Regions from separate parts of the Lysinibacillus sp. NPDC097287 genome, predicted to be linked through region 1. Evidence: a T-box and tRNA genes for the amino acid it is inferred to sense, from the RefSeq annotation. Region 1 holds a T-box; the other holds one or more tRNA genes.
What was found. A T-box is a leader RNA that pairs with one kind of tRNA and senses whether it is charged. The one in region 1 lies ahead of ACIQ2D_RS15845 (valine--tRNA ligase), so its partner is inferred to be a tRNA-Val.
Positions count from the first base shown of each region.

Region 2: it encodes a tRNA-Val, which carries the amino acid that the T-box ahead of ACIQ2D_RS15845 (valine--tRNA ligase) is inferred to sense. The anticodon was not compared.

Region 1 is NZ_JBIWCX010000012.1:12,964-19,802, forward strand. It holds gene hemL (glutamate-1-semialdehyde 2,1-aminomutase) at 1-343, shown strand, start outside; gene ACIQ2D_RS15830 (TlpA family protein disulfide reductase) at 659-1,201, shown strand; gene ACIQ2D_RS15835 (SRPBCC family protein) at 1,588-2,034, shown strand; gene ACIQ2D_RS15840 (valyl-tRNA synthetase) at 2,123-2,755, shown strand; T-box leader at 3,021-3,281, shown strand; gene ACIQ2D_RS15845 (valine--tRNA ligase) at 3,327-5,972, shown strand; gene ACIQ2D_RS15850 (hypothetical protein) at 6,296-6,700, shown strand; gene ACIQ2D_RS15855 (bifunctional folylpolyglutamate synthase/dihydrofolate synthase) at 6,824-6,839, shown strand, end outside.
Region 2 is NZ_JBIWCX010000007.1:5,215-12,053, forward strand. It holds gene ACIQ2D_RS11300 (AMP-binding protein) at 1-288, shown strand, start outside; gene ACIQ2D_RS11305 (branched-chain amino acid ABC transporter permease) at 292-1,176, shown strand; gene ACIQ2D_RS11310 (branched-chain amino acid ABC transporter permease) at 1,181-2,242, shown strand; gene ACIQ2D_RS11315 (ABC transporter substrate-binding protein) at 2,301-3,545, shown strand; gene ACIQ2D_RS11320 (ABC transporter ATP-binding protein) at 3,622-4,413, shown strand; tRNA gene ACIQ2D_RS11325 (tRNA-Glu) at 4,668-4,742, shown strand; tRNA gene ACIQ2D_RS11330 (tRNA-Val) at 4,818-4,893, shown strand; tRNA gene ACIQ2D_RS11335 (tRNA-Tyr) at 4,909-4,992, shown strand; tRNA gene ACIQ2D_RS11340 (tRNA-Gln) at 5,010-5,084, shown strand; tRNA gene ACIQ2D_RS11345 (tRNA-Lys) at 5,096-5,168, shown strand; gene rocF (arginase) at 5,459-6,364, shown strand; gene sigW (RNA polymerase sigma factor SigW) at 6,498-6,839, shown strand, end outside.

The DNA.
Region 1 (6,839 bases):
TCGTTTAGATGTAGGCACTTATGATTACTTCAAAAAACTAGGCGACCAATTAGAAGAAGGTTTCCGTGCCGCAGCAACGAAATATAATATTCCGCATACAGTTAACCGTGCAGGCTCAATGATTGGCTTCTTCTTCACAAATGAAGATGTTATCGACTTTGCTTCTGCAAAAACTTCTGACCTACAATTGTTTGCTGAATATTTCCGTTTAATGGCGGAAGAAGGTATTTTCCTACCTCCTTCACAATTTGAAGGGTTATTCATCTCAACAGCACATACAGAAGAACATATTGCGCAAACAGTGGAAGCATTCCATAAAGTATTTGCCCAATTAGCACGCTAATATATCTATAGTTTGAAAGCCATCCATTTTGGGTGGCTTTTATCTTTTTTTAAAGTTGTTAATAACTCGGCTCATCACCATAACTTGAGGTTGATTTCCGTTCCGGCTGGGCGCTTTCCGGGGGGCGTCCAGCCTTCACTCCAATCAACACGCATTTTAAAATCAATAAGTTCTTTAAGTAAATAAAATTCCCTACTTTTGGAGATTAACCTAATTTTCCCTTAATTTATCTTTCTATATTGTGTAAAGAATAGTATTGTTATGTTTATACAATGATGTCTATTTATACTAAAATATAGAATAAAGGAGTGGGTTATGACGGCTAAAAAAAAGATGGGTTTAATCATTTCGCTTGTACTAATTGTCACTTTAATAGGGATTGTCGTGAAAAATGAGTTTGCAAATGACCAAACATTTAACGCTCTGATTAAAAAAGAAGACGGAACAGAGCAAATAGCATATGAAACTAAACTCGTTCGCTTCGATAAATCTGAAACCACATTGGAGGATTATAAAGGTAAAATTCTTGTTTTGAACTTTTGGGCATCGTGGTGTGGACCTTGTATAAATGAGGCTCCTGACTTAAATGAATTTTATAAGAAAAAACCGAAGAATGTGGAATTCCTCGCGATCAATATGACTTCAAAAGAAAAAGGTGTTGAATCTGTGGAAAAATTTGCGGATCAATATAATATTAAGTTCCCTATTTTCTTAGATGAGAAAGGTCTTTTACTAAAATCATTTGAAATTATGGGCTATCCTACAACAATAATTATCGATACAGATGGGGTTGTTCAATACAGGGTTCAGGGTGAAGTTAACCAAGATGAGTTGAATGAATTGGTGTCACAGCTTTAAGAGAATTACGATGCTTATTATTTGAGATACATAATTAAATGGCTTTTCACTCAAAACGTTGGACGATAAAAGTTCGACGTTTTTTAAATTTATTTGAAACGATTTAGATAAGTTGTTCGTTTAATTTTAACAGTAATAGGGAAAATAGTTATTTAACATGCCTACTATTTTTGGAAGCAGAATGGGCTACAGTCATGTTTTATGTTTAATAATTGTCTTCACTAAGAATTTTTTTAGAGTTCTACTGGTACTTCTTTAATATTTTTGTATGTTTCAGATCCTGTCTGCCAAATTTTATTCGACATAAATACTACTATTCTCATAAGCATTTTGTAAGCAAAATCGTTTATAATATAGCTATTCATAAAAGAAAGTAGTGAATTGATATGGCAACAGGCACACATATAGTAGAAGTACCCGTAACGATTGAAAACGTATGGGATTTCGTTAGCGATATGGAGAAATGGGCGAAGCTTGTCCCAGGTTATAACGCGCATACGATGATTAATGACAAACAGTCTACATGGACATTTAAAGGTAATGTCGGTGTATTGAAAAAAACGGTAGAAGTAGAAATTGATATTTTAGAATGGTCTGCACCATCTAAAGTAACATTCAACTTAAAAGGAATTTCTGATAATTTCACAGGTAATGGCTATTTCTTAGCAGAAAGTATTGATGAAAACAATACTCGTATGACAGGCTATTTAGAAGTGAATGCAGGGGGCTTAGCTGGTCCTATATTAAATCCGATCTTTAAGCCAATCGTGCCAAAAGCAACACAAATGTTAACTGATCGCGTAGCAAATAAAATTAAAGCATTACACGCATAATTACGCCAACGTGAAAAAGGAGGTGTCTCAAACCATGAGACACCTCCTTTTTAGCTGTCATACCCCTCATTAAAGCAACATATAATGCATGGGAGGGAATATTATCGAACATAAAACTTGGAATATGAGTGAGACTTTTTGTTTTCCTGGATATGGTTGCCCTACGGAAATTGCTTCTGTACAAATTACGCCCCAGTGGCAGGCTCAGCAACTAGAGGATTCATTGCGGTTAATTGGTATTTATCATGTGACAGCACATGTGCGTTTTGATTTCCAAGAAGAACATGCCATGGTGGATTCGGATGATTTGGTGAAAATAGATGCACTTGATCTTCAAGGAGATACCGGATATTTTGAATATGCGGTGCCATTACATGTTGATTTACCGAAAGATGCATCTATTGATAGTTTAATGGTGAAAGACATTCGACCTTCTCTAAATAACCAAACGTGTCAGCTAGAATGGACGATAGCGAGTACATTTAGCGAGACTGAGCAAGTAATAGCAGTTGCACATGTTGTTGAGGCACCGCCCGTACCTGTTGCGGAAGAAGTTGTGCTAGCAGTTGAAGAACAAGTTGTGCTGGCGAAAGAATCTGCGAGCCAAATTGTTATTCGGGAGTCTAGCTCATGGCAGCAGGAGGCACCATCAATGATTTGGGATTTGGAAGAAAATTACACATTGTTGAAAGTACGCCCGTCAAATAATGTCGTTCATTAGTAAATAGAAAAGAAGTATCAATAATAATAAGATTATAAAATCTCCAGTAGTTGGAATGATTATGACACGTACAAATTGGAAGGCGCAAATTGGTAAAATGATTGTTCGACAGTAAAAACGAATTTGTCGTAGCCAAGGTGGTAAAAACCAGGGATTGTATTTACGTCGCATATAAAATTTCACTTCCTTTCTAAGCTACTAGTCGAAAATATCTAAACTACTTGAAAAAATGCGTGCTATTGCGGTACAATGTGGGAAGTTAAATAGCGATGCATGGAAAGGGAAGAGTAAATTGCCCGCGCATTTATAGAGAGGAAACGGTAGCTGCAAAGTTTCCATTTGTGCACAATTGAAGGTAGCCCAAGAGCAGCTTTAGTGAACTAACAGTAGTTAAAGCCGGTTAAACACCGTTATCGAATTGAGAGCCGAGAATCGGTTTTGTTTAGGTGCATTTGTAGGCACTTGACTGTCAACCAACTCGGAATTAAAGGTGGTACCGCGAACTTAAAACTCCTTCGTCCTTTTGTAGACGCTAGGAGTTTTTTATTTGTCCAAAATAGGAGGAACAAACATGACAGAAAACATTTCAATGCCAACAAAGTATGATCCACAGTCGATTGAAACAGGTCGTTATGAATGGTGGCTGCAAGGTAAGTTTTTCGAAGCGAAACCTGAGAGTGGAAAAGAACCATATTCAATCGTTATTCCACCACCGAACGTAACAGGAAAATTACACCTTGGTCACGCGTGGGATACAACTTTACAAGATATTTTAATCCGTATGAAACGTATGCAAGGATATGATGCGCTTTGGTTACCAGGTATGGACCATGCGGGTATTGCAACACAAGCAAAAGTAGAAGCAAAACTTCGTGAAGATAATATTTCACGTTATGATCTAGGGCGCGAAAAATTCCTGGAAAAAACAATGGAATGGAAAGAAGAGTATGCTGGTCATATTCGTGAGCAATGGGCGAAGCTAGGTCTTGGCCTTGATTACTCTCGTGAACGTTTCACTTTAGATGAAGGTCTTTCAGATGCAGTAAAAACAGTTTTCGTTAAACTTTATGAAAAAGGTTTAATCTATCGTGGGGAACGTATTATTAACTGGGATCCTGCTGCAAAAACGGCTCTTTCTGATATCGAAGTAATTTATAAAGATGTTCAAGGTGCATTCTATCACATGAAGTACCCACTAGCAGATGGTTCAGGATACGTAGAAGTAGCTACAACACGTCCTGAAACAATGCTTGGTGACTCTGGTGTGGCTGTTCACCCGAAAGATGAACGTTATCAAGACTTAATTGGTAAAACAATTATTTTACCGATCGTTGGCCGTGAAATTCCAATTGTTGCTGATGAATATGTAGACATGGAATTCGGTACTGGTGTTGTAAAAATGACGCCAGCGCATGACCCGAACGACTTTGAAGTTGGTAACCGTCATAATTTAGAGCGTATTTTAGTAATGAACGAAGACGGTACAATGAATGAACTTGCTGGCAAATACAACGGTATGGATCGTTTTGAATGCCGAAAACAAATCGTTGCTGATTTACAAGAAGCAGGCGTGTTAATTAAAATCGAAGAGCATATGCACTCTGTAGGTCACTCTGAACGTACTGACGCAGTAGTGGAACCTTATCTGTCAGCACAATGGTTCGTAAAAATGCAGCCACTTGCAGATGCCTCTCTTGAACTTCAAAAAGATGAGGAAGGCAAAGTAAACTTTGTACCGTCTCGTTTTGAAAACACTTATTCTCGTTGGATGGAAAACATTCGCGACTGGTGTATTTCTCGTCAATTATGGTGGGGTCACCAAATTCCAGCTTGGTATCACAACGAAACAGGTGAAATTTATGTTGGAAAAGATGCACCAGCTGACGCTGAAAACTGGACGCAAGATGAAGATGTTCTGGATACTTGGTTCTCATCTGCGTTATGGCCATTTTCAACAATGGGTTGGCCAGATGAAGCAAGTGAAGAATTCAAACGTTATTACCCAACAAGCACACTTGTAACTGGGTATGACATTATTTTCTTCTGGGTGTCTCGTATGATTTTCCAAGGGCTTGAATTTACGGGCGAACGTCCATTCAAAGATGTATTAATTCACGGTTTAGTACGTGATGGCGAAGGACGTAAAATGAGTAAATCACTTGGTAACGGTGTAGATCCAATGGATGTTATCGAACAATACGGTGCTGACTCACTGCGTTACTTCTTAGCAACAGGCTCATCACCTGGTCAAGATTTACGCTACACAACTGAAAAAGTAGAATCGGTATGGAACTTTGCCAATAAAATTTGGAATGCCTCTCGTTTTGCATTAATGAACATGGACGGCATGACATATGATGAAATCGATTTAACTGGTGAAAAATCAGTAGCAGATAAATGGATTTTAACTCGTCTTAATGAAACAATCGAACGTGTTACTTCACTTGCTGAACGTTATGAGTTCGGTGAAGTGGGCCGTGAGCTATATAACTTCATTTGGGATGATTTCTGTTCTTGGTATATCGAAATGGCGAAATTACCAATGAATGGTGAGGATGAAGCGGCGAAGAAAACGACACGTTCAATTTTAGCGTACGTGTTAGATCAAACGATGCGTTTACTACACCCATTCATGCCATTTATCACGGAAGAGATTTGGCAACACTTACCGCACGAAGGTGAGTCTATTACAGTTGCTGCATGGCCAACAGTACGCGCTGACCTACACTTCGCAGAAGAAGCGGATAATATGAAACTGCTTATGGATATTATACGTTCAGTACGTAATATTCGTGCGGAAGTAAATACACCTATGAGCAAAAAAGTACCATTATTCATTTCAGCGAAAGATGCTGCGACTGTAAGTGTACTTGAAGCAAATAAAGCGTATTTAGAAAAATTCTGTAACCCAGAAACGTTGACAATTGGAGAAGGATTAGAAGCACCAGGTCAATCGATGACAGCTGTTGTTACGGGAGCTGAACTATTCTTGCCACTTGTAGGACTTATTAACTTAGAAGAAGAGATCACGCGTCTTGAAAAAGAATTAGAGAAATGGGCGAAGGAAGTTAAGTTAGTGTCTGGAAAGCTTTCGAATGAAAAATTTGTATCAAAGGCACCAGAAGCTTTAGTAAATGCTGAACGTGAAAAATTAGCAGATTACGAAAGCAAACATGCATTAGTATTAAAACGTTTAGAAGAACTTAAAAATATGTAAACACGTTTGGCAGCGGATGGCTTATTGGTCATCCGCTGTTTTTTTGCTATTTGTGTGTTTTGTAATGAAAAAGAGCTCTTGAAATAGGGCTAATTATGCATTATACTAGTTTGATATTAGTATAATAGACAAGGGTGGAATACATAAATAGGTAGGGCGCGAATCCTAGGGTCTAATGTATGAAGACTATTATAAATCTTACATACTATGATTGCCTGGTTATCAAAGAAAAGGATTTATTAATATTTCTCTTGGCTATTCTATCGTAATTAGAATGGCCTTTTATTATGCACTAAAGTGATGTTAAATCTTGGAGGTTACTGATGTCTGGAAATATAGGAACAATCATTGCGAAAGTAAATATGGCCTGTGACGATTTGGAATTTGTTAATGCGAGAGCAATCATAGAGGCAAATCTTCTTAAATTATCAGAAGCAAAATATTATAGACTCCTTAATACAAATGCGAAAGTGTTAATTAAGCATGTAATTACGGATAGTAAAGTAAACGATGGAACAAACAATAAATTAACACGTACAGATTTATTAACAATCAATAAAATTAATGAATATTGTTCGAACTTTGATATATCCATGTTGAAAAGAACATTAAAAAACTCTTTTGAATTAGTCCAAAGACCGGATGTTCATCCTCTTTTAAATAATGATGCAAAGATTATCCTAGATGATATGGGCGCTCTACTTGGAATGGAATATCAATTACAATAGTTATACCCAATAAAAAAACATGCAGCGACTTGCTGTGTGTTTTTAATTTGAATGCGAATAGAGTGTGTGCTAGGCAATTTTTGTACTAAAATAGAGCTATTGCATACATAAGGAGTGTTTGGTTTGTTTACAACGATGG
Region 2 (6,839 bases), on a different contig from region 1:
GTAGCTGAATTAATTGAGCAAGAAGTAACGAAGTTAATGGGGCAATTACCTTCGCATATGAGAGTAAAGAAATTCTCTATTTTACACAAACAATTTACAGCTGATCAGGGTGAACTAACGCGTACATTAAAGGTTCGTAGAAAGTTTGTAGAAGAAAAGTATCATAGGCTAATGGAAGCTATGTATTCAGATTCTGAAGAAGTATCGCTTAGTAGTTCAGAAGTTGAATCGTCGGGTGATGTTAGTTTAACTGTTATTCAGTTGGATATTAAACAGGAGGTGGCTTAAACTATGGTATTTTTCTCTCAAATGCTGATTAACGGAATCGTAGTTGGGAGTATTTATGGGCTGGTAGCATTGGGCTTTGTTTTAATCTACCGGGCAAGTGGTGCGTTAAATATGGCAAACGGGGAATTTGTCATTATTGGACCATACATTTGTTTAGTACTCATGACTGCTTATGACATACCATTTTTAGTTGCTTTACTCATTACGCTCGTCTTTAGTGCAATACTTGGATTAGCTGTCGAGCGACTAGTCGTACGACCTATCCAAAATGCTCCTGTTATTTCAGTAATAATGGCGACAATCGGATTATCGAGTTTATTAGCTGGGGCAGTTCATATGATTTGGGGACATCAAACACGTGTGTTCCCACCGATTTTCCCACCCACACCGGTTCAAATTGGCGGGGTTATCATTACACCAGTTTATTTATGGTCTTTCATTGTTGTTATTGCACTCCTTATTTTATTTTTACTATTCTTCAAGTTCTCAAAAATGGGAATCGCGATGCGTGCTGTAGCAGATGATCGTACGGCTGCATCTTCAATGGGGATTAGTGTGAAATATGTTTATGCAGCAACTTGGACAATTGCAGCTGTAGTTGCAGCAATCGGCGGGGTTTTACTTGGGAATATTAATGGAGTAAGTCCATCGATGTCAGCGATTGGTTTAACGGTGTTGCCAGTAGTAATTCTGGGCGGTTTAGATAGTGTATTTGGTGCTATTGTTGGTGGTTTTATCATCGGAATATGCCAAAATTTAGCTGGTGGCTATCTTGATCCACTGGTAGGCGGCGGCTTGAAGGATGTTGTACCTTTCATTATTGTTCTACTAATTTTAATGGTTAAACCACACGGGTTATTTGGAAGTCGAGGAATTGAGAGGGTGTGATGAATTGAGAAATCTATTTGTGAGAGAGTGTGGAAATTACAAAACATCTTATAGTGATGACATGAAACTGTTTGGTACTACTGGAGCGAAAGTGAAAGCGTTACTTATTGTTGCAGTATTAGTACTAGTCCCAATGATTGCCTCTAACTATTGGGTAGGCTTATTAACGCTGTGTGCAATCGCATCCATTGGAGCAATCGGATTAAACATTCTGACGGGCTTCACAGGTCAAATTTCCATTGGGGTGGGCGCTTTCTTAGGTGTAGGCGGCTACGCATCAGCAATTTTGACATCCACTTATGGGGTTAGTTTTTGGATTTCATTGCCACTAGCAGGGCTAATTACAGCGGTAATCGGAGGATTATTCGGTATTCCGTCACTACGTTTAAAAGGCTTGTATTTAGCCATTGCGACGTTAGCTGCACAGATTATTATTCTATTTGTCATTAGTAGATGGACAAGTGTAACTGGTGGAACTTCAGGTATGACACTAAGTCGTCCAGAGATAGGGTCATTCGCTTTAACGAGTAACACTTCGTACTTCTATTTGAGCATTATTGTGTTAATTCTCACAATTTTATATGCAACGAATTTATTAAGAACGCGTGTAGGACGAGCTTTCTTAGCTGTTCGAGATCGTGATATTGCAGCACAAATTATGGGGATCAACTTATTCCAATATAAGGTTATGGCCTTTGCTATTAGTTCTTTCTTCGTTGGGATTTCTGGTGCCTTATTAGCACATTACACAATGATTGTTAGTCCAGAGCTTTACGACTTCCATGTATCAATCGAATACTTGGCGATGGTTTTAATTGGGGGCCTCGGTAGTGTGTTTGGCTCTATTTTAGGGGCGGTATTTATTACACTATTGCCTGTTGGATTAAGTACGATGGTTGATATATTAACGGTATACATGCCAGATTTGTATCAAATTTTATCGGCTTTCAAAGAGTTTGTATTCGGTTTCGTCATTATTCTGTTTTTAATTTTTGAACCAGGTGGTCTAGCTCATATTTGGTTAAATATGAAGAAGTACTTTAAGTTATGGCCGTTCTCTTACTAAAAAGAATTGACTGGGGAAAAATTAATAATAATTAAAACAAAATCAAGGGGGAGTTAGTTTGAAAAACAAAAAGTTCTTGTGGGCATTAATGGGGATTATGATGCTATTAGTATTAGCTGCATGTTCAGGAGATGGTTCAGAGGAAAGTTCTTCAGAAGGTTCTAAAGCAGAATCTCCAGGTGGAGGTGACCCGAACAACCGTACAGTAGTTATTGGTGGGATATATGATATTACTGGAGGAACTGGTGATGTAGGTACTCCTTATGCTGAAGGGGAAAAAGCATACTTTGAGCATTTAGAGGCAAAGGGTGGCATTGAAGGGTTAAACCTTCATTTAGTAGGTAAAGACTATGCATACAAAATTCCAGAAGCACAAAAAATTTATCAAGAATTACGTGATAAAGAAAAAGTAGCAGCAGTATTAGGTTGGGGAACGGGTGATACAGAGGCATTACGTCAGCAAATTGGAACTGATGAACTTCCATACTTCTCTGCGTCTTTCTCTGAAAACTTAAAAGATATCAAAACAAGTCCATATAACTTCTTAATCGCGGCTTCATATTCAGATCAAGGTCGTACAATTTTACAATGGATTAAGGAAAATCATAAAGGAGAAAACCCAACTGTAGCGTTATTATACAATGATAGTGCATTTGGTCGTTCACCAGTTGAAGATATTAAAAAATATGGTAAAGAAATTGGTGTCGAAGTAGTAGACGAGCAAGTAATCGATGTAAAAGCAACTGAGGCGCAATCTCAATTATTAAATATGAAAAAGAAAAAACCTGACTATGCGATTATCAATCAAACTTGGGGAGCGACTGCAACAATTTTACGTGATGCAAAAACTTTAGACATTGATACTCAATTTATCGGACTAAATTGGGCATCTGGTGAAGGCGTAATTGATATTGCAACTGCGGATATTGCAGAAGGATACATGGGTATTTTATCTCACGCATTCCCATACGAAGATTTACCAGGTATGGTTGAAGTTAAAGAATACTTAGAGTCAAAAGGAAAAACTATCGACGATATCAACCAAAAGTTCATTCAGGGTTGGACTGCAGCAAAAATTATGGTAGAAGGTGTGAAAATCGCATCTGAGAAAAATCCAGAAGGCGATATTACAGGTGCACAAATTCGCGAAGGTCTTGAAACTTTAAATAACTTTGATTTAGGTGGATTAGCTGCACCTTTAACGTTTACTGCTGATAATCATGCAGGTACAGAGCAAACACGTCTTGGTATTGTAAAAGACGGTAAGTGGGAGCAACTTACAGAGTACAGAAGCTATAAATAAGTGATATGAATAAACAGTAGACAAGCTCCTTGAAATTAGGAGCTTTGTCTTTATTGCAAGGAAAAGGGGGACTTCTATGCTTCAGGTAAATAATGTGGAAGCGGTATATTCGAAGATTATTTTGGCTTTAAAGGGGATGTCCCTTCATGTTCCTGAAGGGAAAATTGTAGCGTTGTTGGGCAGTAACGGGGCTGGGAAATCAACAACATTAAAGGCGATTTCTGGACTACTTTCTGGAGACGGTGGGCAAATTACGGATGGTACAATTGAGTTTCAAGGCAAAAAAATTAATGGTATTACACCTGATGTGCTTGTGAAGAATGGAATTTTCTTAAGTATAGAAGGTAGACGTGTGTTTAAAGATCTAACGGTTGAGGAAAATTTAATTGCTGGGGCATATACACGTAAAGACCGTTCAAACATTAAAGGGGATATTGAGAAAATTTATGGTTATTTCCCTAAGCTTCGAGCATTAGCGCCAAGAAAAGCAGGTTTCCTTTCAGGCGGAGAGCAACAAATGTTAGCGATTGGTCGTGGCATTATGGCCAAGCCGAAATTGCTGTTACTAGATGAACCTTCACTGGGGATTGCCCCATTACTTGTAAAAGAAATTTTCCAAAATATAAAAAAGATTAATCAAGAGGAAGGTACCTCTATATTAGTTGTAGAGCAAAATGCCAATGTTGCATTATCTATTGCTGATTATGGTTATATTATGGAAAGTGGACGAGTTGTCATGCAAGGTGATCCTGCAACACTATTGTCGGACAAAGACATTAGTGAGCATTATTTAGGGATAGGAAAAGAAGGCGAAAAGAATTATAAAGAAGGAAAAATATTCAGACGTCGCCAAAGGATTGTCTGGTAATACTATTCATTTGCCAGTTTCAAAAATTTTAATTAGGCTGCTTATGACCAGATTTGAGTGGTGTTAAGTAGTCTAGTTTTTGAGTTTTTTCTAAAAAGATGATACAAAAAAATTACATTATATATGAAGGAAAGCTTGAAATATTCCACATAAAAAGTTTTTTTGAAAAAACTTTGTAAAAAGGGTTGCATTAATAAAAAAAAGCTGATAATATAAGTCTTGTCCTGTTAAAGACAACGAATAATTAAACAACCGGCCCCTTGGTCAAGCGGTTAAGACACCGCCCTTTCACGGCGGTAACACGGGTTCGAATCCCGTAGGGGTCACCAATTTTTCTTAGCATTGTAGTAATGCGAAGGCCTAAAAGAATAAATAAACTGTTAAGAAATAACACCCGTTTTTATGGAGGATTAGCTCAGCTGGGAGAGCATCTGCCTTACAAGCAGAGGGTCGGCGGTTCGAGCCCGTCATCCTCCACCATATAGTGTTTATTTCGGAGGGGTAGCGAAGTGGCTAAACGCGGCGGACTGTAAATCCGCTCCTTAGGGTTCGGCGGTTCGAATCCGTCCCCCTCCACCAGTTTTATTTTGAATGTTTGGGGTATAGCCAAGCGGTAAGGCAACGGATTTTGATTCCGTCATGCCCTGGTTCGAATCCAGGTACCCCAGCCATTTTCTTTTATGAGCCATTAGCTCAGTTGGTAGAGCATCTGACTTTTAATCAGAGGGTCGAAGGTTCGAGTCCTTCATGGCTCACTTTTCTATAAAATATTCAAAAGTGTATCATTAACTACAAAATTTTCATCTCTTACTGAATTCAGTAAGAGATTTTTTTATTTTCTCTCAGTGTAAATCTCTTGTTAGCCCCACACCATATACTGGTATGGTGTGGGCTGAAACCTTGGATTAAAGTAGTGGGGATATTATTTGTACCTTTATAGTGTGTATTAGCACCTTGTTGTATAAAAATTCAGAAAAATGATAGGTTGAGCCAAGTGTCTTGTAGGCTTTACAATAGTCGTACAACACGAAGGGGGTATAGAATGGTGAATAAAAAAACTATCTCTATTATTGGTGTACCTACAGATTATGGGCAGGCACGACGTGGAGTTGATATGGGGCCGAGTGCAATTCGTTATGCGGGTGTTGTGGAACGTCTTGAGGCAATTGGTCATACGGTGCAAGACCAAGGTGATATTCGTGTTAGCCAGAAGCGGGAACATGCACAAATTGATATGAGGTTATTAAATTTAGAGGAAGTCCTTGATGTGAATACGTCTTTAGCAAACCGCGTACATGAAGCTGTAACTGAAAAGCAATTTCCCCTAGTATTTGGTGGTGACCATAGTATAGCGATTGGCACGCTTGCCGGGCTTGGTGAGCATTATAAAAATTTAGGGGTTATATGGTTCGATGCACATGCGGATTTAAATACGCCGGATACAACGCCTTCTGGCAATATTCATGGGATGCCGCTTGCTGTCAGTATTGGTATTGGGCATGAACGTCTTGTGCAAATTCGTAAATATGCACCGAAAATTAAGCCTGAAAATGTCATTATTATTGGGGCGCGCTCTGTGGATCCTGGGGAACGGGAGCTTATTCATGAACAAGGTATTAAAGTGTATACAATGCATGAAATAGATCGTCTTGGGATGACGCGGGTAATGGAGGAGGTACTTTCCTATTTGAAAGGTCTTCCAGTAGACGGCTTACACTTGTCCCTTGACCTAGACGGACTTGATCCATTGTATACACCTGGTGTTGGAACGCCAGTGCCTGGTGGTATGACCTATAGAGAAGGTCATTTGGCTATGGAGATGCTACAAGAGTCAGGCATGTTGACATCAGCTGAATTTGTAGAAGTAAACCCAATTTTAGATGAGAAAAATAAAACAGCCGATGTAGCGGTAGCGCTTATGGGATCCCTATTCGGGGAGACACTAGTTTGAAGAAAATTGTAAGAAATTTGCTTTCGTCATCATACTACGAAAATCTTTTGTTATAATTATAATTAGAATGAAACTTTTCTTAACGTTAAGTCGTATAGTATAAGACAGTTGTAAAGGTGGAGAAGTCAACACAATGGATGCGTTAGTAAACAAGAGAATAAAACAAGTGCTAAAAGGCGATCAAAACGCATTTGCCGATATTGTGAGTCTCTATCAGCACAAACTGTACCAAGTATGCTATCGTATGCTAGGCAATAAACAAGAGGCCGAGGATATAGCGCAAGAAGCGTTCGTCCGTGCATATATGAATTTGCATACTTTTGACCAAAAAAGAAAATTTTCGACGTGGCTGTATCGTATAGCGACGAATCTTTGCATTGATCGAATTCGGAAGAAAAAGCCGGATTATTATTTAGATGCGGAGGTTGCCGGTACGGAAGGGCTTGATATGTATTCACAAATCGCTGCAGAGGAC